DNA from 4 places in the Mesorhizobium sp. M0601 genome. Region 3 is predicted to be linked to each of the others. Evidence: predicted binding sites of a transcription regulator. Region 3 holds the regulator's gene; each other region holds the start of a gene.

The links. The regulator PhoB, encoded in region 3, activates phosphate uptake and scavenging genes when phosphate is short. The targets are predictions, from matches to a motif close to TGTCATNNANCTGTCAT.
Region 1: a site for PhoB is predicted at 2,776-2,792, ahead of NKI41_RS21045 (RNA degradosome polyphosphate kinase). Genes of this name have one in related genera too.
Region 2: a site for PhoB is predicted at 3,452-3,468, ahead of ugpB (sn-glycerol-3-phosphate ABC transporter substrate-binding protein UgpB). Genes of this name have one in related genera too.
Region 4: a site for PhoB is predicted at 2,246-2,262, ahead of NKI41_RS13515 (YdcH family protein). Genes of this name have one in related genera too.

Annotation. Positions count from the first base shown of each region.
Region 1 covers NZ_JAMYQK010000025.1:24,547-32,010, forward strand. Annotated here, with positions in the region: gene ppx (exopolyphosphatase) at 1-502, opposite strand, end outside; gene NKI41_RS21045 (RNA degradosome polyphosphate kinase) at 502-2,703, opposite strand; gene NKI41_RS21050 (zinc-finger domain-containing protein) at 2,853-3,098, shown strand; gene NKI41_RS21055 (FAD-dependent monooxygenase) at 3,118-4,335, shown strand; gene NKI41_RS21060 (TIGR02117 family protein) at 4,363-5,034, opposite strand; gene NKI41_RS21065 (metal-sensing transcriptional repressor) at 5,139-5,402, shown strand; gene NKI41_RS21070 (cation diffusion facilitator family transporter) at 5,399-6,421, shown strand; gene NKI41_RS21075 (HoxN/HupN/NixA family nickel/cobalt transporter) at 6,452-7,165, shown strand; gene NKI41_RS21080 (multicopper oxidase domain-containing protein) at 7,240-7,464, opposite strand, start outside.
Region 2 covers NZ_JAMYQK010000009.1:101,450-108,913, forward strand. Annotated here, with positions in the region: gene ugpC (sn-glycerol-3-phosphate ABC transporter ATP-binding protein UgpC) at 1-258, opposite strand, end outside; gene ugpE (sn-glycerol-3-phosphate ABC transporter permease UgpE) at 266-1,114, opposite strand; gene ugpA (sn-glycerol-3-phosphate ABC transporter permease UgpA) at 1,123-2,007, opposite strand; gene ugpB (sn-glycerol-3-phosphate ABC transporter substrate-binding protein UgpB) at 2,089-3,399, opposite strand; gene NKI41_RS11640 (bifunctional diguanylate cyclase/phosphodiesterase) at 3,694-6,126, shown strand; gene tlpA (thiol:disulfide interchange protein TlpA) at 6,129-6,812, opposite strand; gene argH (argininosuccinate lyase) at 6,848-7,464, shown strand, end outside.
Region 3 covers NZ_JAMYQK010000043.1:12,322-19,785, forward strand. Annotated here, with positions in the region: gene NKI41_RS27495 (ATP-binding cassette domain-containing protein) at 1-687, opposite strand, end outside; gene NKI41_RS27500 (sugar ABC transporter permease) at 703-2,067, opposite strand; gene xylF (D-xylose ABC transporter substrate-binding protein) at 2,209-3,249, opposite strand; gene NKI41_RS27510 (ROK family protein) at 3,535-4,779, shown strand; gene phoB (phosphate regulon transcriptional regulator PhoB) at 4,789-5,478, opposite strand; gene phoU (phosphate signaling complex protein PhoU) at 5,495-6,202, opposite strand; gene pstB (phosphate ABC transporter ATP-binding protein PstB) at 6,235-7,038, opposite strand; gene pstA (phosphate ABC transporter permease PstA) at 7,035-7,464, opposite strand, start outside.
Region 4 covers NZ_JAMYQK010000011.1:143,997-151,460, reverse strand. Annotated here, with positions in the region: gene NKI41_RS13525 (transglycosylase SLT domain-containing protein) at 1-542, opposite strand, end outside; gene ispG (flavodoxin-dependent (E)-4-hydroxy-3-methylbut-2-enyl-diphosphate synthase) at 547-1,800, opposite strand; gene NKI41_RS13515 (YdcH family protein) at 1,996-2,175, opposite strand; gene NKI41_RS13510 (YdcH family protein) at 2,415-2,618, shown strand; gene NKI41_RS13505 (IclR family transcriptional regulator) at 2,669-3,472, opposite strand; gene NKI41_RS13500 (transporter substrate-binding protein) at 3,601-4,482, shown strand; gene NKI41_RS13495 (amino acid ABC transporter permease) at 4,549-5,214, shown strand; gene NKI41_RS13490 (amino acid ABC transporter permease) at 5,216-5,866, shown strand; gene NKI41_RS13485 (amino acid ABC transporter ATP-binding protein) at 5,871-6,665, shown strand; gene NKI41_RS13480 (RidA family protein) at 6,700-7,161, shown strand; gene NKI41_RS13475 (aminotransferase class V-fold PLP-dependent enzyme) at 7,185-7,464, shown strand, end outside.

The sequences.
Region 1 (7,464 bases), on a different contig from region 3:
ACGGCAGCGTGATGCCGTCACCGATCGTCTCACCGTCAATATCGATCAGCTCGAGGCTGCCGCCGCCAAGGTCGCCGGCAATGCCGTTGGCCGGATGGAAACCGGAAATGACGCCGAGCGCCGAATAATGGGCTTCCTCGCGGCCGCTCAGCACCTGGATCTCGGTCTTGAGCACATCCTCGGCGCGGTGGATGAAGTCGGGGCCGTTGACGGCCTCGCGAGCGGCGGCGGTCGCCAGCACATATATGCGCTCGGCGCCGGCCTGGTCGGAGAGCGCGCGGAAGCGGCGGAACTCTTCCATCGAGCGCGTCACCGCCTCGGGATCGAGCTTTCCGGTCGAAACGATGCCGCGGCCGAGGCCGGCCAGCATCTTTTCGTTGAACAGCAAGGTCGGCGAGCGCGCCAGTCCTTCATAGATGACAAGACGGATCGAGTTCGATCCGATATCGATGATGGACAGCGGTCGGCGGTCCTGAAGCCGGCCCTGGGACGCTGAAATCATCAGCCCGTCGCTGCGTTCTGTTTCTTGCGGCGCTTGAACTGCGCGATGCGCTTGGGCGCATGCGACTTCAACGCATCGCCCCGTCCGGACAGGCTCGGATTGGTCATGAAATATTCCTGCGCGTTGAACGGTTCCTCGCCCTCTTCCAGCACAACGCGCCGGGAGGTTCCGTCAGCCAATACGTCGAAACTTTGCTGGTTGTCCATGATGTTGCCGAGCATGATCTGGCCGAGCACCTGTTCGTGCACAGTTGGATTGGTGATCGGCACCATGGTCTCGACACGGCGGTCGAGATTGCGCGGCATCAGATCGGCCGAGGAGATGTAGACGATCGCCCCGTCCGAGGGCAGGCCGTGACCGTTGCCGAAGCAATAGATGCGGCTGTGCTCGAGGAAACGGCCGACGATCGACTTCACCCTAATGTTCTCCGATAGGCCGGGCACCTGCGGTCTCAGGCAGCAGATGCCGCGCACAACGAGATCGATCTCGACGCCGGCGCGGCTGGCATCGTAGAGCGCATCGATGACGATCGGGTCGACCAAGGCGTTCATCTTCATCCAGATGCGGGCCGGCCTGCCCTCCAGCGCGTGGCTGATCTCATCCGAAATGTGCTGGAGGATGCGGTCGCGCAGCGTAAACGGCGAGATGGCCAGCCGCATCTGCTCGGCCGGCTCGGCATAGCCGGTGATGAAGTTGAACAATTGGGCGACATCGCGCGCGATCGTCGGATCGGTGGTGAAGAAGGACAGGTCGGTGTAGATGCGTGCCGTGACCGGGTGGTAGTTGCCGGTGCCCAGATGCACGTAATTGCGCAGCCTGCCATCCTCGCGCCGCACCACCAGCGACATTTTCGCATGGGTCTTGAGCTCGAGGAAACCGAAGACGACCTGGACGCCGGCGCGCTCGAGGTCGCGCGCCCAGCGGATGTTGGCCTCCTCGTCGAAGCGCGCCTTGAGCTCGACCAGCGCCGTCACCGACTTGCCGGCCTCGGCGGCGTCGACCAGAGCGCGTACGATCGGGCTGTCGTTGGAGGTGCGGTAGAGCGTCTGCTTGATCGCCACCACTTCCGGGTCGGCCATTGCCTGGCGCAGGAACTGCACCACCACGTCGAAAGATTCGTAAGGATGGTGGACGATGATGTCCTTCTCGCGGATCGCCGCAAAACAATCGCCGCCATGCTCGCGGATGCGCTCGGGAAAGCGGGGATTGTAGGGGGTGAATTTCAGATCGTCGCGGGCGACGGCGACGATCTCCGAGATCTGGCTGAGCGCCAGCGGACCGGTGAGCACGCTGATGCGGCTTGCCGAGACGCCGAGCTCGCCGGCGACGAAATCGCGCAATTCGGCCGGCATCAGCCGGTCGAACTCGATCCGGATAACCGAGCCGCGGCGCCGCCGCTTCAGCGCCGTCTCGAACAGCCGCACCAGATCCTCTGATTCTTCCTCGACCTCGATATCGCTGTCGCGGATGATGCGGAACGTGCCGGAGCCCTTGACCTCATAGCCGGGGAACAGCTTGCCGATATAGAGACTGACCGCCTCTTCGAGTGGAATGAAGCGGACATGATGCTTGCGATCCGGCAAACGGATGAAGCGCCTCAGTGCCACCGGCAGGCGCAGAAGCGCGCTCATTTCCTCGCCGTTCTTGCGATGGCGCAATTGCAGCGCCATCGAGAAACCGAGATTGGGAATGAACGGAAACGGATGCGCCGGGTCGATCGACAGCGGCGTCAGGACCGGAAATACCTGCTCCTGGAAATGGTCCTCGAGCCAGGTCTTCTCGTCCTTGGTCAGCGCATCGCGGGTGATGCTTTCGATGCCTTGTTTGTCGAGCAGCAGCATCAGCGCCGAAAGGCTGTTCTGCTGGTCCTCCTGCAGGCGCTCGACCTCGCGCAGCAATTGTTCGAGCTGCTGCTCGGGAGTGCGCCCATCCGGGCTCTTCAGCACGATGCCTTCGCGCACCTGGCCGGCAAGACCGGCGACGCGGACCATGAAGAACTCGTCGAGGTTGGCGGCCGATATCGACAGGAAGCGAACGCGCTCGAGCAGCGGGTGATTGGCGTTCAGCGATTCCTCGAGCACGCGCCGGTTGAATTGCAGCCAGGAAAACTCGCGATTGACGAAGCGATCGGGATTGCCGCCTTCGGGGCTCGCCGCCTCGACGGTGATGAATTCGTTCTGCACCGGCTTCAGTTCGTTCATGGTTCCCGCTCTTCCCACACCGTTCGACGAGCACAGCCTTAACCGGCTTAACTTATCTTCTGACAGGCTTTTGCGACAGTTTCATTTCATCGATCTTGCAAAGAGACGGGTTATGATCCAGATGCAATCGACGAGATCAGGAGACGACGATGGCAGGCGGTTCCATTCCCCATTTCCAGAACGATGCGGGCTACCCGGCAATCGACATCGGCGTCAAGGAATTCATGTGCACCGGCGCCAATCCGCCTTTCGACCATCCGCATGTATTTCTCGACATGGGCGACGACAATGAAAAGGTCTGCCCCTATTGCTCGACGCTCTATCGCTATTCGCCGAAACTGAAGGCATTGGAAACGCAGCCGCCGGGCTGCCTCTATATCGACCAGGCCGCCTGATTCTTCCGCGACAAGCCTGATGCAGGAAACGCAGTCCCGGCAGGTGGTCATCGCCGGGGCGGGCGTCGCCGGGCTGACCGCGGCACTGGCCTTCGCCGAGCGCGGCTATCGGGTAAAACTGTTCGAACAGGCGCAGCACCTCGAGGCTGCCGGCGCCGGTATCCAGCTTTCGCCCAACGCGACGCGCATCCTACGGCAGCTCGGCGTACTCGATCGGCTGCTGGCGACGGCGGTGCGGCCGGAGGCAGTCGTGCTCAAGGATGCCGCCACGCTGCGCAAGCTGGCGCGCGTACCGCTTGGCCAGGCGGCCGACACGCGCTGGGGAGCGCCCTATCTCGTTGCCCACCGCGCGGATCTGCAGTCAGCGCTGATGCAGCGGATAGCCGAGCGGCCCAAGGTCGAGCTTGTCACCGGTGCCCGCGTCTGCGGCGTCGCAACCAGACCGAATGGCATCACCGCAACAGTCGAGATTGCCGGCACGACCATCGAAACCGAAGCATCGTTGCTGGTCGGCGCCGATGGGGTCTGGTCGTCGGTGCGAGAAAAACTGGCCCGCAAGGCGGCCGAATTCGGCAGAAGCCGATTCTCGGGCGAGCTTGCCTGGCGCGCCACGGTGGCCGCGGACACCCTCGCCGGACAAGCCTTCAGGGCGATCGGTGCGCCCGATTGCGTTACCGCATTCCTCTATCCCGGCTTTCATATGGTCGCCTATCCGGTCAGCCGTGGCACTGCCTTCAACCTCGCTGCCTTCACCAAGGGCGAGCGCATCGCCGAAGGCTGGTCGGGGTATGCCGACCCCGCCAGCCTCGCCAGCGCCATGCGCGGTACCGCGCCGGCGCTGGTTCGCCTGGCGACCGAGGCGGCGCCGTGGACGGCATGGCCGATCCACATTGTCGAGCAGCGGCGGTGGACGACGCCGCAAGGCATCGCGCTGATCGGCGATGCGGCGCACGCGATGACGCCGTTTGCCGCACAGGGCGCGGCGATGGCGATCGAGGACGCGGCGACGCTTGCCGGCTTCATTGCGGCCTCCACAGCCGATCTTGAGGGGGCGCTTGCCGCCTGGGAACAGGCGCGGCGGCCGCGCGTCGCCCAGGTCGCCCGCCGCGGCGCCGTCAATCGCCTCGCCTGGCATGCGGCCGGGCCGGTGGCGATGGCCCGCAACCTGTTCCTGGCGATGCGCTCGCCCGAAAAACTCGCCGCCGATCTCGACTGGCTCTACGGCTGGCGGGCGTAGGACGTTCGGCGGTCCTAAGTCGCCCGGTCAATTGTAAAGCCGCATCGACAGGCCGAGCGATGCCGGCAGCGGGTTCCACCAGCCGGTGCGCAGCCCGGCGATGCGCAGTGCCGCCGCCGCCCAGGTGTTGCAGCCGACCAGCGCGTTGAAACGGCCATTGCCTTCGAAGAAACGATCGAAACGGGAATACGCCGCATTCTCGATCGGCATGGCCCCGCTCGGTCCCTGCCGGAAGCTTCCCGCAATGTAATCGAGCAGCGCCGTAAACCGCTCCTCGCCGATGTCGAAGCCGGCGACGTCGGGATGCGGCTCGGCGATTTCGCCTGAAATGTCGACATGCATCACCGAGGCATCGACGGTCAGCGCCTTCATCACCGGCACTGCCTTCAGTTCCGACCAGGTCGGCGTCTCGAGATAGAAGGCGCGGCCGCCCCAGCCGAAGACGATGTAGCGGACCTCCGCCACGTCTGCTGGAATGCCGGCATCGACCAGGAAATGGAAGCGCCGGCGCACATCGTCGTCGACCGGGATGGCGATGTCGGTGTGGATCGGATTTTTCAGCACCAGGATGCGGTGGCTTGAGCCGATCGGATCGGCAACTGCCGCCGGCCAGAGCGGGCGCGGCAGCAGCGTGCCCAGCGCCACTGCAAGGACTGCTGCAACGACCAGCAGGCCAAGAAAACGAGCAAGCTTCTTCATGGGAAAGGCATAGAACAAGCAATGCTCAAGGTGAAGCCCCTCCGCAAGGTGCACAGCTGACTTAGAGCTTGACGCGTATCCTCCCCGGGAGGATACGCTGAGGCATGTCAGATCACCTCCACGCCTCGCATCCTTCCATCATAAAGCGCCTGAAGCGCGCGCAGGGCCACCTTGCGGCGGTGCTGGCGATGATCGAGGCGCATCGCCCTTGCGTTGACCTGGCGCAGCAGCTTCATGCCGTCGAAAGGGCCATCGGCAGCGCCAAGCGCGAGCTGATCAACGATCACATCGAGCATTGCCTGACGGACAGCGTGGAAACCGGCGGCAACTCGCTGGCGGAACTCAAGCAGCTGGCGAAGTATCTATGAATGCCATCGTAGCCCGCATTCTGGACTGGCTCGGGTTCGGCTCGCACGCCGCACATCATCACGGCGATCACGGTCCGCACGGTCACAGCCATGGCGTCATCGACGCGACAATTGCCACCACCGACCGGGGCATCTGGGCAATCAAATGGTCGTTCGTGATCCTGGCCATCACCGCGGCATTGCAGATGGTCGTGGTTGCGTTGTCGGGGAGCGTGGCATTGCTGGCCGACACGATCCATAACATCGGCGACGCGACCACGGCGATCCCGCTCTGGATTGCGTTCGTTCTGGCGCGGCGCAAGCCGTCGCGGATCTTCACGTATGGCTTGGGCCGGGTCGAGGATCTGGCCGGCATCATCATCGTGCTCATCATCCTGTTCAGCGCTGTAGTCGCTGCCTACCAAGCCATCGACAGGCTGATCAATCCACAAGCGGTGACACACCTGGGCTGGCTGACTGCGGCGGGCATTGTCGGCTTCCTCGGCAACGAGGCGGTTGCCGTGTTCCGTATCCGCGTCGGCCGCGAAATCAACAGCGCGGCACTGATTGCCGACGGCTACCACGCCCGCACAGATGGACTTACCAGCCTTGCCGTGGTCATCGGAGCCATCGGCGTCTGGTTTGGCTTTTCCTTGGCCGATCCGATCGTCGGCCTGCTGATCACGATTGCGATCTTCGGTATCGTCTGGCAATCGGCCCGCTCGGTGCTGACCCGCATGCTGGATGGAATCGAACCCGGTGTGATAGACGAAATCCGACATGCCGCCGAGCATGTTCCGGGCGCGCGCATTGTCGATGCCAAGGCGCGCTGGATCGGTCATAGATTGCACGCCGACATCGCAATTGCCGCGGACGAAACCCTGCCGCTGTCGGCGGCCAACAAGATCGCCGCAGCGCTGAAGGACGAACTATCCCAGCATATGCCCGCCCTGGCTGAGGCGAATGTGCGGTTTTCAACGGAACGTGGAGAGAACGGCCATCCTCACGAGCACACGCATGACCACGGCCACATGCACTGACGCTCGCCGATTTTCTGCTAGTCTCGCCCGATGTTCCAGACGCTCGTCGAATTTCAGCGCACGATCTATCTGACGCTCGGCGAACAGATCAAGCTGCTTGCGGCCGGAGGCAATTGGCTGGCGTTCATGGCCTTCCTGCCGATGGGCGTCCTGTTCGGGGCTGCCCATGCGCTGACGCCGGGGCACAGCAAGGCCGTCCTGGCGACTTATCTTGCCGGTTCGGATGCGAAGGTCTCGCGTGGTCTGCTCGTATCTATCACGCTATCGTTCACGCATGTGACGATTGCCGTTCTGATTGCGGCTCTCTCGCTGCCACTGGTCTCAATAGCATTGGGCAGCGTCGGCCGCGCTCCGCTTCTGGAGCACATCAGTCGCGGGCTGCTCGGCCTCATTGGCGTCTGGATGCTCTGGCGCGCTTTGAGCCACAGCCATCACCACAGGCACGAGGGCGAGGCTGTCGGCGTCATGGCAGGCCTGATCCCATGTCCGCTGACGCTTTTCGCGATGACTTTCGCGATGTCCAGGGGTGTTCCGGCAGCGGGCGTCCTGTTTGCCATCACCATGATGGTCGGCGTGGCGCTGACGCTGTCCTGCATCGCCGTGTTGTCGATCGTGTTTCGGGAACGGCTTGTACAGTTTTTCGCGCGCCAGCCACGGCTGTTCGAAACCATCTCCCGGGCCATCGAGGGCGCCGCCGGTCTCGCCCTTGCCGGCGTCGCTGTCTGGCAGATCACCTCAGCTTGAGAGAAAATTTGGCCCCAGCCACTGCATGGCGTCCGGGCCGGTGCAGCGGATGGAACGCGCCAAGGCGACGCCGGTCATGTCACATCGATCACGACCATCAGCCCGCCGCCGCCCTTCTCCTCGACATTGTTGTTCGTGGTGTGATGCGGGATGTGGCAATGGATCAGCCATTTGCCCGGACGCTGCGCCTTCCAGATCACGTCGTAGCGCTGACCCGGCCCGACGTTGATCGTATCGGCAAGGAAACGACCCGAAGCGGGGACCGTCTCGCCGTCGCGGGCAACGACCTCGAACGGTCC
Region 2 (7,464 bases), on a different contig from region 3:
CGCGTAGTTCTGGAACACCATGGCGATGTCGCGCTCGGTCGGGCCAATGGCGTTGACCACCTTGCCGTCAATTGCGACTGTACCGGCAGAAATCGTCTCCAGCCCGGCGATCATCCTCAGCAGCGTAGACTTGCCGCAGCCGGACGGGCCGACCAGCACGCAAAGCTCCTTGTCGGGAATGGCGATGGAAACGCCCTTCACGGCCTCGACGCCGCTGGGATAGATTTTCCTGACATCCTTCAGATCCACGGTCGCCATCGGCTTCTCACTTTTCGGATTCGACCAGACCGCGCACGAACCAGCGTTGCATCAGCACGACCACCAGGATCGGCGGCACGATGGCCAGCATTGCCGTGACCATCACGAGGTGCCATTGGGTGTCGGCATCGGCGAAGGAAACCATCTTTCTCAGCGCGATGACGATGGTGTTCATGTCGTTGCTGTTGGTGACGAGCAGCGGCCAAAGATACTGCGTCCAGCCATAGATGAAGAGGATCACGAACAGCGCGGCGATGTTTGTCCGCGACAGCGGCACCAGAATATCGAAAAAGAAGCGCCATGGCCCGGCACCGTCGACACGCGCCGCCTCGACCAATTCGCCCGGTATGGTCATGAAGAACTGGCGAAACAGCAGCGTTGCGGTGGCCGAGGCGATCAGCGGGACGATCAGGCCGGCATAGGTGTCGATCATGCCAAGATCGACCATCACCTTGTAGGTCGGCAGGATGCGCACCTCGACTGGAAGCATCAAGGTGATGAAGATCAGCCAGAAGAAGGTCATGCGCAGCGGAAAGCGAAAGAACACGATCGCGTAGGCCGACAGGATCGAGATGAAGATCTTTCCCACCGCAACGCCGAGCGCCATGATCGTGGTGTTGAGCAGCAGCCTGCCGACGCTGACCCCGCCGATACGACCGATGCCGCCGAATAGCGCCTCGCTGTAATTGTTCCATAGCTGGCCGCCGGGCAAGAGCGGCAGGGGCGGCCTGAGGATCGTTTGCAGCGTGTGCGTCGAGGCAACGAAGGTGTAGTAGATCGGAAAAGCCACGATCACTATGCCGAGGATCAGCACGGCATGGGCGATGAAGGTGCGGAGCGGGGACTGGCCGATCATCGCTGCCCTCAGCCGTAGTGGACTTTGCGTTCCACATAGCGGAACTGGATTGCTGTGAGCGCGATGACGATGGCCATCAGGATGACCGACTGCGCCGCCGAGTCGCCCAGGATCAGATTGACGAAGCCGTCATTGTAGACCTTGTAGACCAGCGTCTCTGTCGTCTTGCCCGGCCCGCCGCCGGTGACGGCATGAACGATGCCGAACGTGTCGAACAGGGCATAGACGGTGTTGACGACCAGCAGGAAAAAGGTTGTCGGCGCAAGCAGCGGGAAGACGATGGTCCAGAAGCGCTTGGTTTCGCCGGCGCCGTCCATGGCCGCCGCTTCGATCAGCGTTTTCGGCACCGCCTGCAGGCCGGCGACGAAGAACAGGAAGTTGTAGCTGATCTGCTTCCAGGCAGCAGCCGACACCAGCAGGATCATGGCGTGGGTGCCGTTGAGCAGCGGGTCCCATACGACGCCGAGGCTTCTCAGCAAATAGGCCAACGAGCCGATCGAGGGATTGAACAGGAAAAGCCAAAGCATGCCGGCAATCGCCGGCGCCACGGCGTAAGGCCATATCAACAGTGTGCGGTAAAGGCCTTTGCCGCGCACGGCCTTCTCGGCCATGACCGCGAGCAGCAGGGCCACAACCATGGCAACGATCGCGGTCGCAAGAGAGAACACTACTGTGACCTTGATCGAGTTGAGGTAGGCCGGATCGGCCAGCACCTTCCGGAAATTGGCAAACCAGACGAACCTGCTCTTCAGCCCGAATGGGTCTTGCCTGAGCATCGACTGGTACAGCGCCTGACCGGCCGGCCAGTAGAAGAAAACCAGGGTGATGGCGAGTTGTGGCGCCACCAGCAGGTAGGGCAGGATCTTGTTGGGAAAGACGACGCGTGGAGACAGGCTGATTTCCCTCGCTATCCAGGTATCGCCCGCGCGAGCTCGCGTGGGCGATATTCCAACCGACTAACTGAGATAATCCCGTCAGTTCTCCAGCGCTTCCTTGATCGCCGCGTTGCCGCGCGCAACCGCATTGTCGAGTGCCTGCTGGGCGGTTTGCTGGCCGGCCAGCATCTTCTCCAGCTCCTCGTTCTGGATATCACGCACCTGCGGCAGATTCGGCAGGCGCACGCCCTTCGAATTGTCGGTCGGCGACTTGCCGATCATCTGCAGGATGGGTGTCTCGCGGCCGGGGTTCTTGTCATAGAAGCCTGATTTCTTAGTCGCCTCGTATGCCGCAAGCGTCACTGGCAAATATCCCGACTTCTGGTGCAGATATTCCTGCACATCGGTCTTGGACAGATAGGCAAAGAAGGCCGCGACGCCCTTGTATTCCTCGTCCGACTTGTTGCCGAACACCCACAGGCTGGCACCGCCCGGCGTCGTGTTCTGCGGGGCACCCTTGGCGTCACTGTCGTAAGGAAGCTGGCCGATGCCATAGTTCATGCCGGACTTGACGATATCGCCGAGGCCGCCCGACGATTCGGTGAAGATGCCGCATTCGCCGGCGAGGAATATCTGCTTGGCTTCGGAGGTGCGCCCGCCATATTTGAATGTGCCGTCCTTGGCCAGGTCAGCGAGCGCCTGGAAGTGGTTGACGAAAATCGGCGCATTGATCTTGAGTTCGACATCACCGCCGACCAGGCCATTCTGCTGGGTGGCCCAAGGCACGTCATTCCACGCCGCGAAATTCTCCAGGTGGATCCAGGTCAGCCAGGTCGAGGTATAGCCGCAAGGGGCGGCGCCGCTCGTCTTGATCTTCTTGGCAGCTTCCCACACCTCGTTCCACGTCTTGGGCGGATTGTTCACGTCGAGGCCTGCCTTCTGGAAGATGTCCTTGTTGTAATAGAGGATCGGCGAGGAAGAGTTGTAGGGGAACGATAGCATGGTGCCGTCCGGCTTCGAATAATAGCCGACGATGCCGGGCAGATACTGGCTCTTGTCGAAAGTCATCCCGGCGCCGGTCATCACATCGGCCACCGGCTTTATCGCACCCTCGGCCGCCATCATCACGCCGGTGCCGACGTCGAACACCTGGAGGATATCTGGCGCTTGCCCGGCACGAAAGGCAGCGATGCCGGCATTCAGCGTCTCCGGATAGGTGCCCTTGAACACCGGAACGAGCTCATAGTCGCTCTGGCTGGCGTTGAAATCCTTGGAGATCTTGGCGACGACCTCGGCGTTGGCGCCGGTCATGGCGTGCCACCAGCTGATCTGCGTGACGGCGAAGGCGGAGGTGGTGGAAAGCAGGGTCACGGTGGCGGCGATACCGGCCGCAAAGCCGAAGAACTTCATGTTTCATCTCCCGTTTGTCATTGGCGAAAGGGGGCACCTCCGCAAAGCCAATATGTGGCGCTGATGACAATGGGACAACGGTTTTGTTGCGGATCAATGAACACCATTTCTTCCTAAAGTGCACTCGCTACCGAAAGCGCGGCGTCAGAAACGACATCACCGCCTTTTCGGCGCGGCATCGGTTTTCCCCCGAAAAGACCCGCCTCATGGCCCGCGGGTTAACCATTCGTTAAAATCTCCAAGAGCTAATCCGTCACACCTCCCCTGTTAGTTTTGGCAGACCGAGTGAACAGGATGCTGACGGTCTATAATTGTATCGTAAATCAGCACGACCTGAGACTGGTTGCGCTCGCTGCACTCGTCTGTGGAATTTCTTGTTTCTCAGCAGTTAATCTCCTTAAGCATGTCGGCCGATCGACCGAGCGAAACCGGCTTGTCTGGCTGATGATCGCCGCGGCCTCGACCGGGTTCGGCATATGGGCGACGCATTTCATCGCCATGACCGCGTTTACGCCGGGAATACCGAACGCATACAATCCGGGATTATCCGCCTTTTCGCTTGCCGCCGCCGTTATCATGACCGCGCTTGGGATGTGGGTCGCCACCTTGCGCCGCGGCATCGACCATTTCCTCGTCGGTGGCGCCATTCTGGGCGGCGCCATCGCGACGATGCACTACATCGGCATGGCAGCTTTCGAGGTCGAAGGCCGGCTCGTTTGGAACCTGCTCCTTGTCGCGATATCGCTTCTGGCCGGCGTAAGCCTCGCGGCACTGGCGCTTCTTGTCGTCTTGCGCCGCCCGTCAGCGCTCGCGACTCTCGGCGGCGCCGCGCTTTTGACGCTGGCCATTTGCAGCTTGCATTTCATCGCGATGGCCGCGGTGTCGATCATTCCGGATTCCTCGATTGAAATATCCGAACATTCCATCGAGCCCATTTCCCAGGCCTTTGCCGCAGCGGTCGCCAGCCTGGTAATCCTTGTGCTGTCGGGTGCCGCGCTGTGGATCGATCTGCGCTTTCGCCACCAGAAGCTCGAGGCCGATCGCATGCACGATCTCGCCAATGCGGCGGTGGAAGGTCTGATCGTTTGCGATGGCACCCGCATCGTCAGCGCCAATGACAGTATGGCGAAGCTGACCGGAACAGCGACAGCCACCCTGAACACGATGCAACTCGGCGAGCTTTTCGACGGACAGAGCGCAGCCGATATGTCCGGCTTCGGCGAACAGGCGCAGGAAGCGAAGTTAAGGGGCAGCGACGGCGCGAGAATTCCTGTCGAGCTGATCGCCAGGAGAATCACCTACTGCGGCAGGCCTCATACGGTGCTTGCCGTTCGCGACATCCGTGAGCGCAAGAAGGCAGAACAAGAGATCCTCCGCCTCGCGCATTTCGATCCGCTTACCGGGCTTGCCAATCGGCGGAGCTTTTCTTCCCGGCTGGAAGCAGAATTCGCGTCGATGGATCGTGGCGGCAAGGATGGATATCTGGCGCTCCTGCTGCTTGACCTCGACCGGTTCAAGCAAGTCAACGACCTCTACGGCCACAGCGCCGGCGATGCTATGCTGCAGAAGCTGGCGCACTGCATTTCCGGCATCCCGCGCAACGGACAGATGCTCGCGCGTCTCGGCGGCGATGAATTTGCCATCATAGCTCCGAACCTCCCCGACCCCCTGGCCGCAGGCCGGATAGCCGAGGACTTGCTGGCGGCGATCCGGGAGGAAAACAGGGTTTCGGTCGGCTCCGGCCTCGTCTCGGCCAGCATCGGCATTGCCTTCTTTCCGCTGGATGCCGAAGACCAGGCCGGCCTGATCAGCCATGCCGACACGGCACTCCATCGCGCCAAAACCGAAGGCAGGGACACTTATCGGTTTTTCGAGATGGCCATGGGCACCGCGGCCCGCGACAAGCGCGTGATGGAGCATGAATTGCGCCAGGCGATCGCCCGCAAGGAGTTCCACCTCGTCTATCAGCCGCAGAAGGAGATCCGCGGCGGCAGGATGATCGGCTTCGAAGCCCTGGTCCGTTGGCAGCACCCTGAGCGGGGTGACATTTCTCCGGCCGTTTTCATCCCGGTGGCCGAGGACAGTGGCGCTATCGCGCAGATCGGCGACTGGGTGCTGACGACGGCTTGTAACGATGCTGTTCGCTGGACAAACCCGCTGATGGTCGCCGTCAACGTCTCCGCCGTGCAACTTCACAATCCGAATTTCAGCCGCAAGGTGCACGACGCATTGACGAGATCCGGCCTGGCCCCCGGCAGGCTCGAACTGGAGATCACCGAAACGGCCCTGGTGAAGGACATGCCGCGCGCGCTGGCAACCTTGAGGCAGGTCAAGGCGCTTGGCGTGCATGTGGCGATGGACGATTTTGGCACCGGCTATTCTTCGCTGTCCAACCTCAGCGCCTTTCCCTTCGACAAGATCAAGATCGACGGGTCGTTCATCAAATCGGTCGACAAGAACGCCCAGTTCGCGGCGATCGTTCGCGCCGTGCTGGGGCTTGGACGCGGTCTCGGCCTACCGGTTCTGGCAGAAGGCATCGAGACGCCGGGTGAATTGCAATTCCTAGACGCCGAGGCTTGCGAGATCGGGCAAGGCTACTACCTCGGCAAACCGGCTCCGATCGAGACATTCGGGGAACTGACGGGCGTGGCCGCTCCGGCAATCCGCACCGCCAGCCGACGCGGCGCAAGCATTGCCGTGCTCAAGCCGCGCCTGCGCACGGTCTGAGCCTATCCCGGCTGAAGCGCCGCCTCGACCAGACGCTTGGCATCCGGCCCCGACCATTCGGCCGGGCCATTCATATGGGCGATCAGGCAGCCTTGCCCATCGATCAGCATGGTGACCGGCAGACCGAGCGCCAGGCCGCGCGTCTTGACGTCGTTGAACAGCGCCATCGTGGCATCGCGATAGTAGCCGAGCGACTTGACGCCGGTGTCCTCCAGGAACTTCTTCGGTTTGGCATCGTCGCCGGCATCGACGTTGACGGCAACAACCTGAAACGCATCGCTGCCCATCTCCTTCTGCAGCGCATCGAGCGCGGGCATTTCGGCGCGGCAAGGTGCGCACCATGTCGCCCACAGATTGAGCAGCACCGTCTTGCCGGCATGATCGGCGATCGTCGTCGGCTTGCCGTCGGGGCCGTTGAAGGCAAGGCTTTTCAGCGATTGCGGCGGATCCGCCGGCAAAAGCGCGGCAACCTGGCCGGTGGCAGCGGCGGCGATCTTCTTGGCACGGTCGGTCTTGGCGGCGCAGGCGACGTCGTCCTTGCCGCCGCCGGCGGCCACTTGCGCGGGCGCCTTGTTGCCAGAACTGCTTTCCCTGACATATACCGCGACCGCGCCGGCCAGCACGCCCGCAACCAAAGCGGCGAGGATGAGACGCAAAGCCGGGAAAAATCTATTGCCGTCTGCCATTTTTCAAAAACTGCTCCGGAGCACGGGTTATAGCGATGAACGACAAGAAGGCCAGCAACCAGATGTGGGGCGGACGTTTTGCCTCGGGTCCGGCCGCAATCATGGAAGCGATCAACGCATCGATCTCGTTCGACCGCAAACTCTATGCGCAGGATATTCGCGGCTCGATCGCCCATAGCCAGATGCTGGCGCAAACGGGCATTATTTCGGCGGCCGACCAAAAAAAAATCGCTCACGGGCTGAACACGATCCTGGCAGAGATCGAGGCTGGTACATTTGAGTTTTCGACCAGGCTGGAAGACATCCACATGAATGTCGAGGCCCGTCTGGCCGAGCTGATCGGCCCCGCCGCTGGCCGCCTGCATACCGCCCGGTCGCGCAACGACCAGGTGGCGGTCGACCTCAGGCTGTGGGTCAAGGACGAGTGCTTTCGCGTCACCGAGGCGCTGAAGGGCCTGATCACGGCGTTCCTGGATCGGGCCGAGGAGCATGCGGCAACGGTGATGCCGGGCTTCACCCACATGCAGGCGGCGCAGCCGGTGACCTTCGGCCACCACTGCATGGCTTATGTCGAGATGTTTGCACGCGACCTGTCGCGCGTCCGCGATGCGATTGAGCGGATGGATGAAAGCCCGCTCGGCGCCGCCGCCCT
Region 3 (7,464 bases):
GACAACCCGACCGTTCTTCATGACGCAGACACGGTCGGCAAGCTCGAACACGTCGTGAATATCATGGCTGATCAGGAAGATGCCGATGCCGTCGGCCTTGAGCTGCCTGACCAGTTCGCCGACCTGCGCCGTCTCTTGCGGCCCGAGTGCCGCCGTCGGCTCGTCCATGATCAGGATGCGAGCATTGAACAGGATGGCGCGGGCGATCGCCACCGACTGCCGCTGGCCGCCCGAAAGCTTTACCACCGGCTCCTTGAAGCGTTGGAAACGCGGATTGAGCCTGCCCATCACTTTGCGCGCCTCGGCCTCCATGGCGACGTCGTCGAGCGTCCCCCAGCCGGTCATCAGCTCGCGGCCGAGAAACAGGTTGGCGGCCGCATCGACATTGTCGGCCAGCGCCAGCGTCTGGTAGATCGTCTCGATGCCGTACTTCTTGGCGTCGCGGGGATTGGAGATCGAAGCCTCCTCGCCGTTGACGAAAATCTGGCCCGCATCGCGCTTGTAGGCGCCGGACAGGATTTTTATCAACGTCGATTTGCCGGCACCGTTGTGACCGAGCAAAGCCATCACCTCGCCCGGGAAAAGGTCGACAGAGGCATCGTCGACGGCGCGAATGCCGCCGAAAGCGATGGAGATGTTGCGCATGTCGATCAGCGGCGTGCCCGTGGGAGCGGTTTTGTCTGCCATGATCGTTCCTCCTCCCTAAACGCGTTTGCGATAGACGGTATCGAGCCACACCGCGAGCACCAGCACGGCGCCGACAACGATGCTCTGCAGCGGTGAATCGATGCCGAGCAGCACCATGCCGGACTGCAGCGACTGCATCAAAAGCGCGCCGAGCATGGCGCCGAGCACTGTGCCGGAGCCGCCGGCGAGCGACGTGCCGCCGATCACCGCCGCCGCGATGACCAGCAGCTCGTCCAACGTGCCCAGCGCATTGGTCGACGAGTTCTGCCTGGCTGACGAGATCGCCGCGGCGATCGTCGCCAGCACGCCCATGATCATGAACACCTTCATGGTCACCCAGCGCGTGTTGATACCGGCAAGGTTGGCTGCTTCCGGATTGCCGCCGATGGCGAAGACATAGCGGCCGAAACGGGTACGCTTGGCGATGAAGGTCATGATCAGCCCTACGGCTACAGCCATCAGCACGGGTATGGCGATGCCATGGGCGATGAACAGCCCGCCTTCGGGAACCGTTATATTGTTGGCCGCCGCATATCTGTTCACGATGCCGACCGGCCAAGGATAGGAATTGGCAAGCCATATGGCGCCCATGATGACAGCGCAGGTGAGGACACCGAGGAACGTCTCGGCCCAGATCGGGCGCAACGGAAAGCGGAACCGCTTGCGCTGCACCCGCCCGTTGAGCAGCATGAACACAACCGCCAGGCACGCGACAATTCCGACGATCCAGCTCCATCGCGCGCCGATCGAACCCGCCGGCCCACCGCCCATCAGCTGGAAAGTGGCATCAAGCGGCGCAATCGTCTGACCGCTGGCGACCCACCATGCGGCACCCCGCCAGACCAGAAGGCCGCCCAGCGTCACGATGAAGGCCGGCACCTCGAGATAAGCGATGATGTATCCCTGGAACGCTCCGATCAGAAGGCCAAGCGCCAGGCCGATGGCCAGTGCCAGGATCCAGATCCAGGGATTGCCTAATTGCAGACCGATCATTCGCACCAGGAAATGCACCTGCGCAAAGCCCATGACCACGCCGATCAGACCTTCGGCGGAACCGACCGACAGGTCGATATTGCGCATGACGATAACCAGCACCATTCCGGCGGCCATTATGGCCACGGCGGAAGTCTGCACCGACAGGTTCCAGAGATTGCGTGGCGTCAGGAAGGTCCGGCTGTCGAAGTCGAACGGATTGACGCCGAGCCGTACGCTGGAAACGACATGCAGGCCGACCCAGATGACCAGCAGCGCGCCGACCATGCCGAGCATGCGCGTGTCGAGTTCGGTTGCCTTGAGAAATCGGGCAACGATGCCGAGCTCGGATTCCCGTGCCCGGTCTGCCGTGCTGTCGACCGGCGTGTTGGACGTCGTGTCGGTCATGATGTTTCTCCCGCCGGGTTGCCGTCTGCCGCGGATGCCGGAAGCAGCCTAGAAGTTATCCGCCGGAAGCGGAAAAACAACTCTTGTTGAAAAACGCCGCGGCGAGCGGCCGCGGCGTTCGGACTTCTCGGAAACGTCGGCTCAGTTGCAGACTGCAACAGTGCCAGCCGTCACGCCGGCGCAGACCTCTTCTTTCTTGATCCAGCCGGCGTCGATGACGACGTTGAGGTTGTCCTTGGTGATGGCGACCGGGGTCAGGAACAGCGACTTGACGGTATTGCCGCCGGGCGTGGTGAAATCCTTCACGCCGGCAATGTCGGTCATCTGCTTGCCGTCGGCCAGCTGCGAGGCGATCTCGGCGGCATTCTTGCCGAGCTCGCGCGCATCCTTCCACACCGACACGGTCTGTGTGCCGAGCGCGATGCGGTTCAGCGCGGCGTGGTCGCCGTCCTGGCCCGAAACCGGAACCGATCCGGCCAGCCCTTGCGCTGTCAGCGCGGCGACGACGCCGCCGGCAGTGCCGTCATTGGCCGCGACCACGGCATCGACCTTGTTGTCGTTGGCGGTCAGGAACTGTTCCATGTTCTTCTGAGCGTTGGCCGGCAGCCAGCCGTCGGTATAGGCCTCGCCAACATTCTTGATCTTGCCGCTGTCTATTGCCGCCTTCAGCACCTCCATCGAACCGGCAAACAGGAAATCGGCATTCGGATCGGAACCCGAACCCTTGATGAAGACGTAGTTGCCTTCCGGCTTCACCTTGAAGACTTCCCGGGCCTGCATGCGGCCGACTTCCTTGTTGTCGAAGGTCAGGTAAAAGACGTCCTTGTTCTCGATCAGCCGGTCGTAGCCGACAACCGGAATACCTTCGTCCAGCGCCTTTTGCACGGCCGGCCCGATGGCCGAGGCGTCCTGCGCCAGGATGATCAGTGCGTTGGCGCCCTGCGAGATCAGGCTCTCGACGTCGGTGAGCTGCTTGCCGGGGTTGGACTGTGCGTCGGCGGAAATATACTTGTCGCCTGCGGCCTCGATGGCCGCCTTCATTGCGGCCTCGTCGGTCTTCCAGCGCTCTTCCTGGAAGTTCGACCAGGAAACGCCGATGACCTTGTCTTTAGCCTGCGCCACTGACGCCAGCGCCAGCGTCATGGCGACACCCGCCAGAATGGCGGTCGTGAATTTCTTCATCATATCCTCCCTGCGCCGCGTACGGCGTGATCAATTGGCTCAAAGACCAGCTTAGAAGCTCTAATTTTTTCGAGCCTCGAAAAAATACTGGCCCGATCTCCGGCTGCTGTCAACATCGATTCTGATGGATTTTGATGACTCTGCGAGTTTTTTCGAGCGTCGGAATAAACGATGACAGCGCCACCTGCATCTGACACTATTTGCCTCATCCGACACTATTTGTCGGACATTACCGACGGCTTCCGGTTCATGAGCGGCCGCGGCAACCGGGAGGAAAGCAAAACAATGTCGGTCGGAATCCGCCATGACGATTTGCGCCGGCGCAACCGGGCGATGGTGATCTCGGCGGTGCGCCGGGCCGGCCAGCCATCGCGTACTGAGATCGCAGCTACCACCGGCCTCAGTCATTCGACCATATCGGCGATTTCTTCCGACCTGATACGGGAAGGCATCCTCGCCGAGAGCAAGCCAAGTGAGCCCGTTTCGTTGAAACGCGGTCGTCCGCAAGTCGGCCTCGCCCTCAACCCGGAAGCGGCGGCGGTGCTGACCGTGGTGTTGTCGCTGAATTTCCTTTCGGCCGCCATTATCGACTATACGGGACAGGTGGTCGCCGAGGAACAGCGCCGGCTGGACACGCTGACTATGCCGCGCGACGAGCTGATCCGTGAATGCATGGCCATCGTCCGGCGCCGGCTGCAGGATCCAGATCTTGACGTCCGCAGTGTCGCCCGCATCGCCCTGGCGATTCAGGGCATTACCGACTCCCCTGCACGCGCCATGCTGTGGTCGCCGATCACGCCGCAGACCGACATCGCCTTTGCCGATATGCTGGAGGACGAATTCGGCATCCCGGCAACGGTGGAGAACGACTGCAACATGATGGCGGTGGCTTTGCGCTGGCGCAATCCGGATCGCTATCGCGATGACTTCATCGCCATCCTGCTTTCGCATGGCATCGGCATGGGGCTGGTGCTGAAGGGCGAACTGTTCACCGGGACGCATTCCTCGGGCGGCGAATTTGGCCACATGATCCATCGTCCGGGCGGCGCGCTCTGCCGTTGCGGGCGGCGCGGCTGCATCGAGGCGTATGCCGGCAACTACGCCATCTGGCGCAACGCCAGGCAGATGAGCGAAGACAGCGAACCGGTCGCCGATGTCAGCGACGCCGACATGCGCGCACTGGCGGCCCGGGCGCGCGAGAAAGATGGGCCGGAACGCGAGGCCTACCGCAAGGCCGGCGAAGCGCTGGGTTTCGGTCTCGGCTCGCTGTTCGCGCTGATCGATCCGGCACCGGTGGCGATGGTCGGCGCCAGTGCCGCCGCCTTCGATCTGATCGAGCCGGCCTTGCGGAAGGCAATCGCCCAGACCGCCGGCGGCCAGCATTCAGGCTCGATCTCCTTCGATACAGAGCCGAACGAATTGCCTCTGATCCGCGAAGGCTGCGCGATGCGGGCGTTAAGCTTCGTCGACCAGGAGATTTTCGCGCCGGGCGCGCAAATGAGGCCCAGCGTCAGAAAGAACGTAGCCTGACCAGGCGGGTCAATCTTCCCTGATCGCATAGCCGGCGCCGCGGATGGTGCGGATGACATCCGGCATCCGGCCGTTGTTGACGGCTTTGCGCAGCCGCCCGACATGCACGTCGACGGTGCGTTCGTCGATGTAGATTGTCTCCCCCCAGACATTATCGAGTAACTGGCTGCGCGAGAAGACACGGCCCGGATGCCGCATCATGAACTCGAGCAGCCGGAATTCGGTCGGCCCGAGCCTGATTTCGCTCTTCTTGCGATAGACCCTGTGCGATTCGCGATCGAGCACGATGTCGCCGACCTTCAGCACGCTGGACAGCACTTCCGGCTTGGCGCGCCGCAGCAGCGCCTTGACCCTGGCCATGAATTCCGGTGTCGAAAACGGCTTGACCAGATAGTCGTCGGCGCCGGTCGAAAGACCGCGCACCCGGTCGCTCTCCTCGCCGCGCGCGGTCAGCATGATGATCGGCAGCCGCTCGGTTTCGGGGCGCACCCGCAACCGACGACAGAGCTCGATGCCGGAAACCGCTGGTATCATCCAGTCGAGCACCAAAAGGTCGGGCACATTCTCCTGCAAACGGATCTCGGCTTCGTCGCCGCGTGTCACCACCTCGACCTGGTAGCCTTCGGATTCGAGATTGTAGCGGAGCAGCACACCCAACGGCTCCTCGTCCTCCACCACCATTATGCGTGGTGCGATCATCGGCTGGGCACCCCCATCATGTCACCGGTGCGGACATTGTCGTTTCGTCCTGCTTCGGACGATTGACCGGCAATTGCTCGCCGGTCAGCACATAATACGCATTTTCGGCGATGTTGGTGACATGGTCGCCGATCCGCTCCAGATTCTTGGCGCAGAACAGCAGGTGCGTGCAAGCGGTGATGTTGCGCGGATCTTCCATCATGTAGGTCAACAGCTCGCGGAACACGGACGTGTATTTGACGTCGATGCGCTCGTCGGCGGCACGCAGCTTGGCCAACGCGGCCGCATCGCCTGCAGCATATTCCTCGATGACACCCTGCACCTGGATGAGAACCAGCTGCGCCATCGCGTCGATGGAATGCGACAGGTCCCGCGGCGTGGCGCTGAGGCCGACCGCACTCACGCGCTTGGCGATATTCTTGGCAAGGTCGCCGATGCGTTCGAGGTCGCCCGCCATGCGGATCGCTCCGACCACATGGCGAAGATCGTGGGCCATCGGCTGGCGTTTGGCGATCAGGGTGATGGCGCGGTCGTCCAATTCGCGTTGACGCGCATCCATGATGGCGTCGTCGGAAACGACGCGTTGCGCCAGCACGTTGTCGGAATTCAACAGGGCCTTGGTCGCCCCGCCGACCATCGAACCGGCGAGGTCGGCCATGTCGCGGATCAGCTTGCTGATCTGCTCGAGATCCTCGTCGAAAGAAGCGACTGTGTGTTCGCCCATGGTCCTGTCCTCATATGCATGATCGGAACGGCTCAGCCGAAGCGGCCAGTGATGTAGTCCTGCGTGCGCTTCTCGCGGGGCGACGTGAAGATCTTCTCGGTCCGGTCGAACTCGACCAGTTCACCCAGATACATGAAGGCCGTCTGGCGCGACACGCGCGCCGCCTGCTGCATGTTGTGGGTGACGATGACGATCGTGTAGTCGGCTTGCAATTCGTCGATCAGTTCCTCGATCTTGGCAGTCGACAGCGGGTCGAGGGCCGAAGCCGGTTCGTCGAGCAGAATGACTTCCGGCTTCACGGCCACGGTGCGGGCGATACAGAGCCGCTGCTGCTGCCCGCCGGATAGGCTCAAGCCGCTGGCGTTGAGCTTGTCCTTGACCTCGCTCCACAGCGCGGCGCGCTTCAACGCCTGTTCGACGCGGCCGTCCATCTCGGACTTGCCGAGGTTCTCGTAGAGCCTGACGCCGAAGGCGATGTTCTCGTAGATCGACATCGGGAACGGCGTCGGCTTCTGGAACACCATGCCGATCTTGGTCCTGAGGAGGTTGAGATCCTGCGACCGGTCGAGAATGTTCTTGCCGTCGAGCAGCACCTGGCCCTCGGCCGTCTGTTTTGGGTAGAGCTCATAGATGCGGTTGAATACACGCAGCAGCGTCGATTTCCCGCAGCCCGAAGGGCCGATGAAGGCCGTGACACTGCGCTCAGGCAGCGACAGGCTGATGTCCTTCAGCGCCTTGCTCTGGCCGTAGTAGAAGTTGAGATTCTTGACCTCGATCTTCGTCTTCTCGGCGACCGTTTCGGCCATCGTCATGTCTGGGGACAACATCTGTGTCATCTGTCCTCTCTGCGTCCGGTAAGGCTGCGGGCGAGGATGCTCAAGCCCAGAACCGTCAGGGTGATTATGAGTGCGCCGGTCCACGCCAGTTGCTGCCATTCCTCGTAAGGGCTGAGAGCGAACTGGAAGATGGTCACCGGCAGGCTGGCCATCGGCGCGTTGATATTGCTGCTCCAGAACTGGTTATTGAGCGCGGTGAAGAGCAGCGGCGCCGTCTCGCCGGAAATGCGTGCTATCGCCAGCAATATGCCGGTGACGATGCCGGACAATGCGGCGCGGTAGGCGACCGAACGGATCACCACCCAGCGCGGCGCGCCGATCGCGGCACCGGCTTCACGCAACGCGTTCGGCACCAGGTTGAGCATGTCTTCAGTGGTGCGCACGACCACCGGAATGACCAGGATGGCAAGCGCAACGGCGCCGGCA
Region 4 (7,464 bases), on a different contig from region 3:
GCAGCGAAACTCGCCTTCTTGTCGAGCGGCCGGATGACGCCGGCGTAGGCGGTATTGGTGAAGTTGTCGGCCGGCTCGCCCATGACGTCCAACACGTAGCTTTCGGTCTCCATCGGCAAGAAGCCGCCGGAATGCAGCCAGCGCGTCACCCGGCTCTCGCCGGCATTGTAGGCTGCGGCGGCGAGGCCGAGATTGCCGAAACCGGATTTCATTTCGGCGAGGTATTTTGCCGAGGCCGGGATCGCCTGTTCGATGTCGAAGGAATTGGCGAGCCCGCGCATCCTGGCGGTGCCCGGCATGAACTGGGCAATGCCTTCGGCGCCGACCGGGCTGACCGCATTGGGATCGAAACGGCTTTCCTTCCAGATCAACCGGGCAAAGAAATCCCTGGGCAGCCCGTTCCGGTCGGCATGGGCCTCGATCAGGTTGCAAACCTGGTCGATCAGCTTCTTTTTGGCGGGCCGTGGTGGATCGGCCTGAACGGCTGTCGCCCAGATCAGCCCGCAAATGAGAACCAGCGCCGCGCCCAGCAAACGCCGCATTCAACTACTCCGCCGCGGCTTTGTCGTGCTGCCCGAACCGCCGTTCGATATAGTCGGCGACCATCTTCTCGAAATCCGCGGCAATCGATGGGCCGCGCAGCGTCGCCGCCTTCTTGCCGTCGACGAACACCGGGGCGGTCGGTGTCTCACCGGTGCCGGGCAGCGAAATGCCGATATCGGCATGTTTGGATTCGCCCGGACCGTTGACGATGCAACCCATCACCGCGACCTTGAGGTTCTCGACGCCGGGATAGCGTTCGCGCCACACCGGCATGTTCTTGCGCAGGTCGGCCTGGATGTTCTGGGCAAGCTCCTGGAACACGGTCGAGGTCGTGCGGCCGCAGCCCGGGCAGGCGGCGACGATCGGCACGAACTGCCTGAAGCCCATGGTCTGCAACAGCTCCTGCGACACCTGCACTTCGCGTGTGCGGTCACCGTTCGGCTCCGGCGTCAGCGAGATACGGATGGTGTCGCCGATCCCTTGCTGGAGCAGGATGCCCATGGCCGCGGACGAGGCGACGATGCCTTTCGAGCCCATGCCGGCCTCCGTCAGGCCGAGGTGCAGCGCATGGTCGGATCGGGTGGCAAGCTCGGTGTAGACGGCGATCAGATCCTGCACGCCGCTGACCTTGGCCGACAGGATGATCTTCTCGCGCGCAAGGCCGATCTCTTCGGCCATTTCGGCCGACAGGATCGCCGATTGCACGATTGCCTCGCGCGTCACTTCCTGCGCGGTCAGCGGAAAGCCTTGGGCCTGGTTGTCATCCATCAGCCGGGTCAGCAGCTCCTGGTCGAGCGAACCCCAGTTGACGCCGATGCGCACCGGCTTGTCGTATCGGATCGCCATCTCGACGATTGCCGCGAACTGCCGGTCCTTCTTGTCCTTGAAACCGACATTGCCGGGGTTGATGCGGTACTTGGCCAAGGCCGCGGCGCAGGCCGGATGATCGGCCAGGAGCTTGTGGCCGATATAATGGAAATCGCCGACCAGCGGCACGTTGATCCCGAGCCGCTCCAGCCGCTCGCGGATGGCCGGCACAGCGGCAGCGCTTTCGTCGCGGTCGACCGTTATGCGCACGATCTCGGAGCCGGCGCGATGCAGCGCCGCCACTTGCGCGACCGTCTGGTCGACATCGGCCGTGTCGGTGTTGGTCATCGACTGGACGACGACTGGGGCGCCGCCGCCGACAATCACGCCGCCGACATCGACACCGACCGACCTGCGGCGTGGGAAGGGTGAGGAAAAATATCCGGTCATGCCGGCTGCCTTTAATCTTGAAGGTCCGGGCATGAGGTGGAGGAGCAAAGATGGCTTGTCAATGGCAACTGGCGCGCAGGCCCAGCAAATCGGAAACAACAAGACGGCAGCTTGCCGCAAATCCATGAGCGTTTCCGGCAGCATAGAGACATGCCACCGGAAAGATCGCGCTCCGGGTGGCGCCCTGGAAGGGTTTCAGTGGGTCGTCGGTTTCGCCTTCAGTTTTTCAATCTCGTCCTTGAGCGCCAGCTTGCGCCGCTTGAGATTCACGATTTCGAGGTCGTCTACCGATGGATGGGTCATCGCATCATCGATTTCGCGTTCGATGTCGCCGTGTTTCCGCTGCAGCTCATCAAGATGGGATGCAAGAGACATGATTGGTTCTCCCTTTCATGGTTTCCTCGGATTGCAGCCGTCATGGCACGTCCACCGCAGGCTCGCTTCTATGACGGCATAATGACAGTGTGCCACCATCGCGCACCGATGTCGAATGCTGCGTGGTAGCATTCCACGCCAATATGAAATGTGATATGGGCTGCGCGCCGGTGCAAGAAGCCCCGGTCCCGCCCAATCAGGCCCATAGTTTGGGCGCCGCAGACGTGCAGACGGTAAAAATGTCCGATCAGGAACAGGCAGATATCCGCCTCGAATATTCCCGGCTGAAGCAGGAACACGCCGATTTCGACGCGGCCATCAATGCGATGATCGCCATGAATTGCGACCCGCTGCAGATCCAGCGCATGAAGAAAAAGAAGCTTTTCCTGAAGGACAGGCTGATGGCGCTGGAAGACAAGATCATTCCAGACATTATTGCTTGAACGAACGCCATTGTTTGAACGAACGCCGGCGGGGCCTGCTGGAAAAGCGGTTATGCCGCGATCGAAAGCCGTGCGGCGCGCTCGCGCAACAACGCTATCAGGTTGTCGGTCTTTTCGGTCGAGGTATCGATCGGAACCACCAGGCACATCGTCGCCTCGACCCTGCCCGGCGCTGAAAAGACCGGCGCGGCCAGGCATTTCGTGTAGGCATCGACAAGGCCGGAGGTGACGCAGTAGCCGGCCGACTTGGCGACGGCGATGTCGTCTATGAAATCGTCGAGTTGCAATCTGCGGCCGTCCGGCAGCACGAGATCGTCCTCGGAGACCATATCCTCAATCGCTGCCCTGTCGAAGCCGGCGAGGAGCAGTCGCCCGGAAGCTGTCCAGGGGAGCGGTATTTGCAGACCGGTCGCCGAGCTGATCCGGAATGGCCTCGTTCCCGGGCTTGAATGGACGATGGTGTAGCGGCCGCTTTGCAGCATGCACAACTCCGAGGTCTCGCCGGTCTCGCGTGACAGATGATCGACTTCCTGGCGCCCTCGCCTGAGCAGGTCGTTGCCCCGCACATAGTCCATTCCGTAGAGATAGAGCTTCTTTCCGAAATAGACCCGATTGCCGTCTCCGGCCATCTCCAGCAGGCCTGCGTCGACCAGCGAGCGCACAAGCGTATAAGTCGTCGAACGCGGCGCGTTTACCCCCTTGGCAAGGTCGCCGATGCCGATCGCACGCTGGGTCGTGTGGAGAAACTCCAGAATCTGGAGGACCCGGTTGAGGCCCTTCTCCCGAGAAACCGAGTTCTTGTCTTCGTCCAGACCGGCGTCCGGTCGAGCGGCCAAGGCATTACCTTCTTGCATTATCGATTCCTGATGTTAATCTGTCTTGTACAGAGTACAGGCGTCCCTTGTAAGGGACAATGGCGTCAGTTGCAACCGATGCCTGTATTACTGCTCCAAAGGGGAACACAACACGAAAGGAGGTCGCCGTGAACGACACATCCAAAAGGCGTGAATTTCTGAAACTGGGAATGGCCGGGCTTGCAACGGCCGGAGTGATGAGCGCCGCTACCGCGGTCGACGTTCAGAAAGCGGCGGCCCAGGCAGCGCCGGACAGCCTGCTGCGCACCGTCCTCGAGCGCGGCAAGGTGATCGTCGGGACCGGCAGCACCAACGCGCCCTGGCATTTCGAGAACGACGCCGGCGAACTGGTAGGCATGGACATCACCATGGGTCGCATCCTCGCCAAGGGGCTTTTCGACGATCCGACCAAGGTCGAATTTGTCATGCAGGATCCGGCTCAGCGCATTCCGAACGTGACCACCAACAAGGTCGACATCACCATCCAGTTCATGACCATGACCGCCCAGCGCTCGCAGCTGATCCACTTCTCCCGACCCTACTACGTCGAAGGCATCGCCTTGCTGACCCTTCCGAACGCCGAAAACAAGACCTTCGACAAGCTGCTTGCCGGCGGTTCGGCGACGCGGATTTCCATCCTGCAAAATGTCGATGCCGAGGCTAACGTGCATATCGTCCTGCCGGAGTCGCAGGTGATGCAGATAGACACGCAGGCCAACGTGCTGCAGGCCCTGGAATCGAAGCGCGTCGACGCCGCCGCGGTCGACCTGTCAACGGTGCGCTGGCTCGCCTCGCGCAATCCGGACAAATACTTCGATGCCGGCAAGAGCTGGTTCTCGATGCTTTATGGTGCCGCGCTGCGGCAGGGCGACCTCGACTGGCTGACCTTCGTCAACCAGACCTTCACCATCGCCATGTTCGGCCATGAAACGGCACTCTACGACGCTGCGTTCAAGGATTATTTCGGACAGGAGCCGCCGGCGCGCCATCCCGGTTTCCCGGTCATTTGATGCAAGCAGGCGGAAGGACAACGTCCTTCCGCCTTCTCTCATCACAGCCCTCCATGACGAGGACGCATGGGTTATACTCTCAACTTCAACCTTATCTGGCGGCATTTCGACAAGCTCTGGGGCGGACTGCTGTTAAGCCTCGAACTGGCCGTCATCTCGATCGCGATCGGCATCGTCATCGGGCTCGTTCTGGCGGTCTGGTACGTGTCGGCCGGACGTGCGGTGCGGACCATCATCGCGGGGTATGTCGAGTTCATCCGCAACGTGCCGCTGATCCTGCTCGTCTATCTGGTCTTCTACGGCTTGCCGACGGTGGTCGACATTGCCTACAGCGCGCAAACCTCATTCATTGCCACGCTGTCGCTCTACAGCGGCGCCTACCTGGTCGAGGTGTTTCGCTCGGGGCTCGAGGCGGTGCCGCGCGGTCAGCTCGACGCCGGCAAGGCAATCGGCCTGACACCATGGCAAAGGCTGCTCGATGTGCGCCTGCCGACGATGCTGCGCATAACCCTGCCGGCGCTTTCCAACACATTCATATCGCTCTTCAAGGATACGTCCGTGGCGTCGGTCATCTCGGTACCCGAACTCACCTATGGCGCCCAGTGGATCAACTTCAACACGTTCCGCATTGTCGAAGTCTATCTGGTGGTGACGGCAATGTACCTGTTGACCGGCTACACGCTGCTTTTCGCGCTGCGGCTCGTCGAGCGCCGGTTCAAGGCGGCGCGCTGACATGCTGAGCCAGATCATCTACGCCTTGCCGTTCCTCGCCGAAGGCTTTGCCGTAACCTTGTGGGTGTCGCTGCTGGTCGTGGTGTTATCGCTCATCGCCGGCGTGCTGATGGGTGTCGGCCTTGTCTACGGTCCTTCTCCGCTGCGCTGGGCAGTGCGCATCTTCAGCGACACCATCCGCGGCATTCCGATCCTGGTGCTGATCTTCTTCGTCTATTACGGCCTGCCCGCGGTGGGGCTGCATCTGGAATCCTTTTGGGCGGCCGTGTTCGCCCTCACCCTCTTCAAGACCGCACAGGTGGTCGAATATCTCAGGGGCGCCGTTGGCTCGATTCCCAAGGGTCAGTCCGAGGCGGCGATGGCGATCGGACTGACCTTTCGCCAGCGGCTGGCCTACGTCATTTTTCCGCAGGCGTTCAGGCGTTTCCTGCCACCCTGGATCAATGGCGTCACCGACGCGGTAAAGGGTAGCGCGCTGGTCTCGCTGCTCGGCATCACCGACCTCATGCAGGCTATCAACCAGGTCATCGGCCGCACCTATGAGGCGATGCCGCTCTACATTCTCGGTGCGCTCGTCTACTTCGCCGTCAACTACGCCCTCTCCTTGGCCAGTCGGCGCCTGGAGCGGCGTTTCTCCTTCATCCGGGAATAGCACGATGTCCAATGCCTCGCACCAGAATCCGGCACTTCTCGATGTCACCGAGGTTTCCAAAGCCTTTGGATCCGTCGAGGTCCTGCGCTCCGTCAGCCTGCAAGTGACACGCGGCGAGGTCGTGACTGTCATCGGCCCCTCCGGCAGCGGCAAGACCACGCTGCTGCGCTGCGTCAACTTCCTGGAGAGCTACGACAGCGGCTCGATCCGTATCGACGGCAAAGAAGTCGGCTATCGCGAGACGGGAACGCGCCAGCGACGCAGCGAGCGCGACCTGGCGGCGATGCGAGCCGAGACCGGAATGGTGTTCCAGAGCTTCAATCTGTTTCCGCATTTGACTGCGGCCGGCAACATCATGCTTGGCCTGCGCAAGGTGCGCGGCAAGAGCAATGCCGAGGCCCGCACCATTGCCGAGCACTGGCTCGGCCGCGTAGGCCTCGCCCACAAAGCCGACAGTCTCCCGGCCGAGCTTTCCGGCGGCCAGCAGCAGCGCGTCGGCATCGCCCGCGCCGTGGCGATGGAGCCGAAGATATTGCTTCTCGACGAGATAACCTCGGCGCTCGACCCCGAACTGGTTGGCGAGGTGCTCGAGGTCGTGCGCAGCCTCGCCGAAGACGGCATGACGATGCTGATGGTCACGCATGAAATGGCTTTTGCGCGCGACGCATCGAGCCGCATCGTTTTCATGGCGGATGGCGGCGTCAGTGCCGTCGGACCACCCGCCGAGATTCTGGCGGCAGGGTTCGACAATGAACGCCTTCGCAGTTTCCTGGCGCGGTTTCGCGCCTCGCATTTTTGACATCGGACGGCGAAAGCTGTCGCAAGGAGCTTTTATGACGCCTTACATCCGGCTCGCGGAATTGGGCCTGACACTGCCCGAGCCGCCGAAGCCCATCGCCAACTTCGTCACCTATGCCGAGAGCGGACGGCTGATCTTCCTCTCCGGCCAGGGGCCGTTGCGCGCCGATGGCGCGCTCTGCACCGGCAAGGTCGGAGAGGATGTCAGCGTTGAAGAGGCCTACGGGCATGCGCGTCTGACCGGCCTGAACCTGCTCGCCGTCATGCATGCGGCGGCCGGCGACCTCGGCCGCATCGTGCGCGTCGTCAAGCTGCTTGGCTTTGTCAATGCGACGCCGACATTCAGCGAGCATCCCAAGGTGGTGAACGGCTGTTCCGATCTTTTCGCGGCCGTCTTTGATACGCTTGGCGGACATGCCCGTTCGGCGATCGGTGTCGGCTCGCTGCCGGGCAACATCACAGTTGAAATCGAGGCGGTCGTCGAGATCGCCGCCTGAAATCTTAAACAGGATCTACAGAGATGACGACCTATGCCGCTGACCGTTCCAACACGACAATCCGCGAACGGCTTGGCCTTCGCCCAATCATCAATGTCTCCGGCACGATGACGGCACTCGGTGCTTCGATCATCGTGCCAGAAGCGATTGCCGCAATGTCGGAAATGGCCTCGCAATGGGTCGAGATGGACGATCTGCAGCGCGCCGCAAGTAGGGTGATTGCACGCCTTACCGGCGGCGAGGCCGGCTTCATCACCGCATGCTGCGCCAGCGGCATAACAATGGCGATTGCCGGCGCGATGA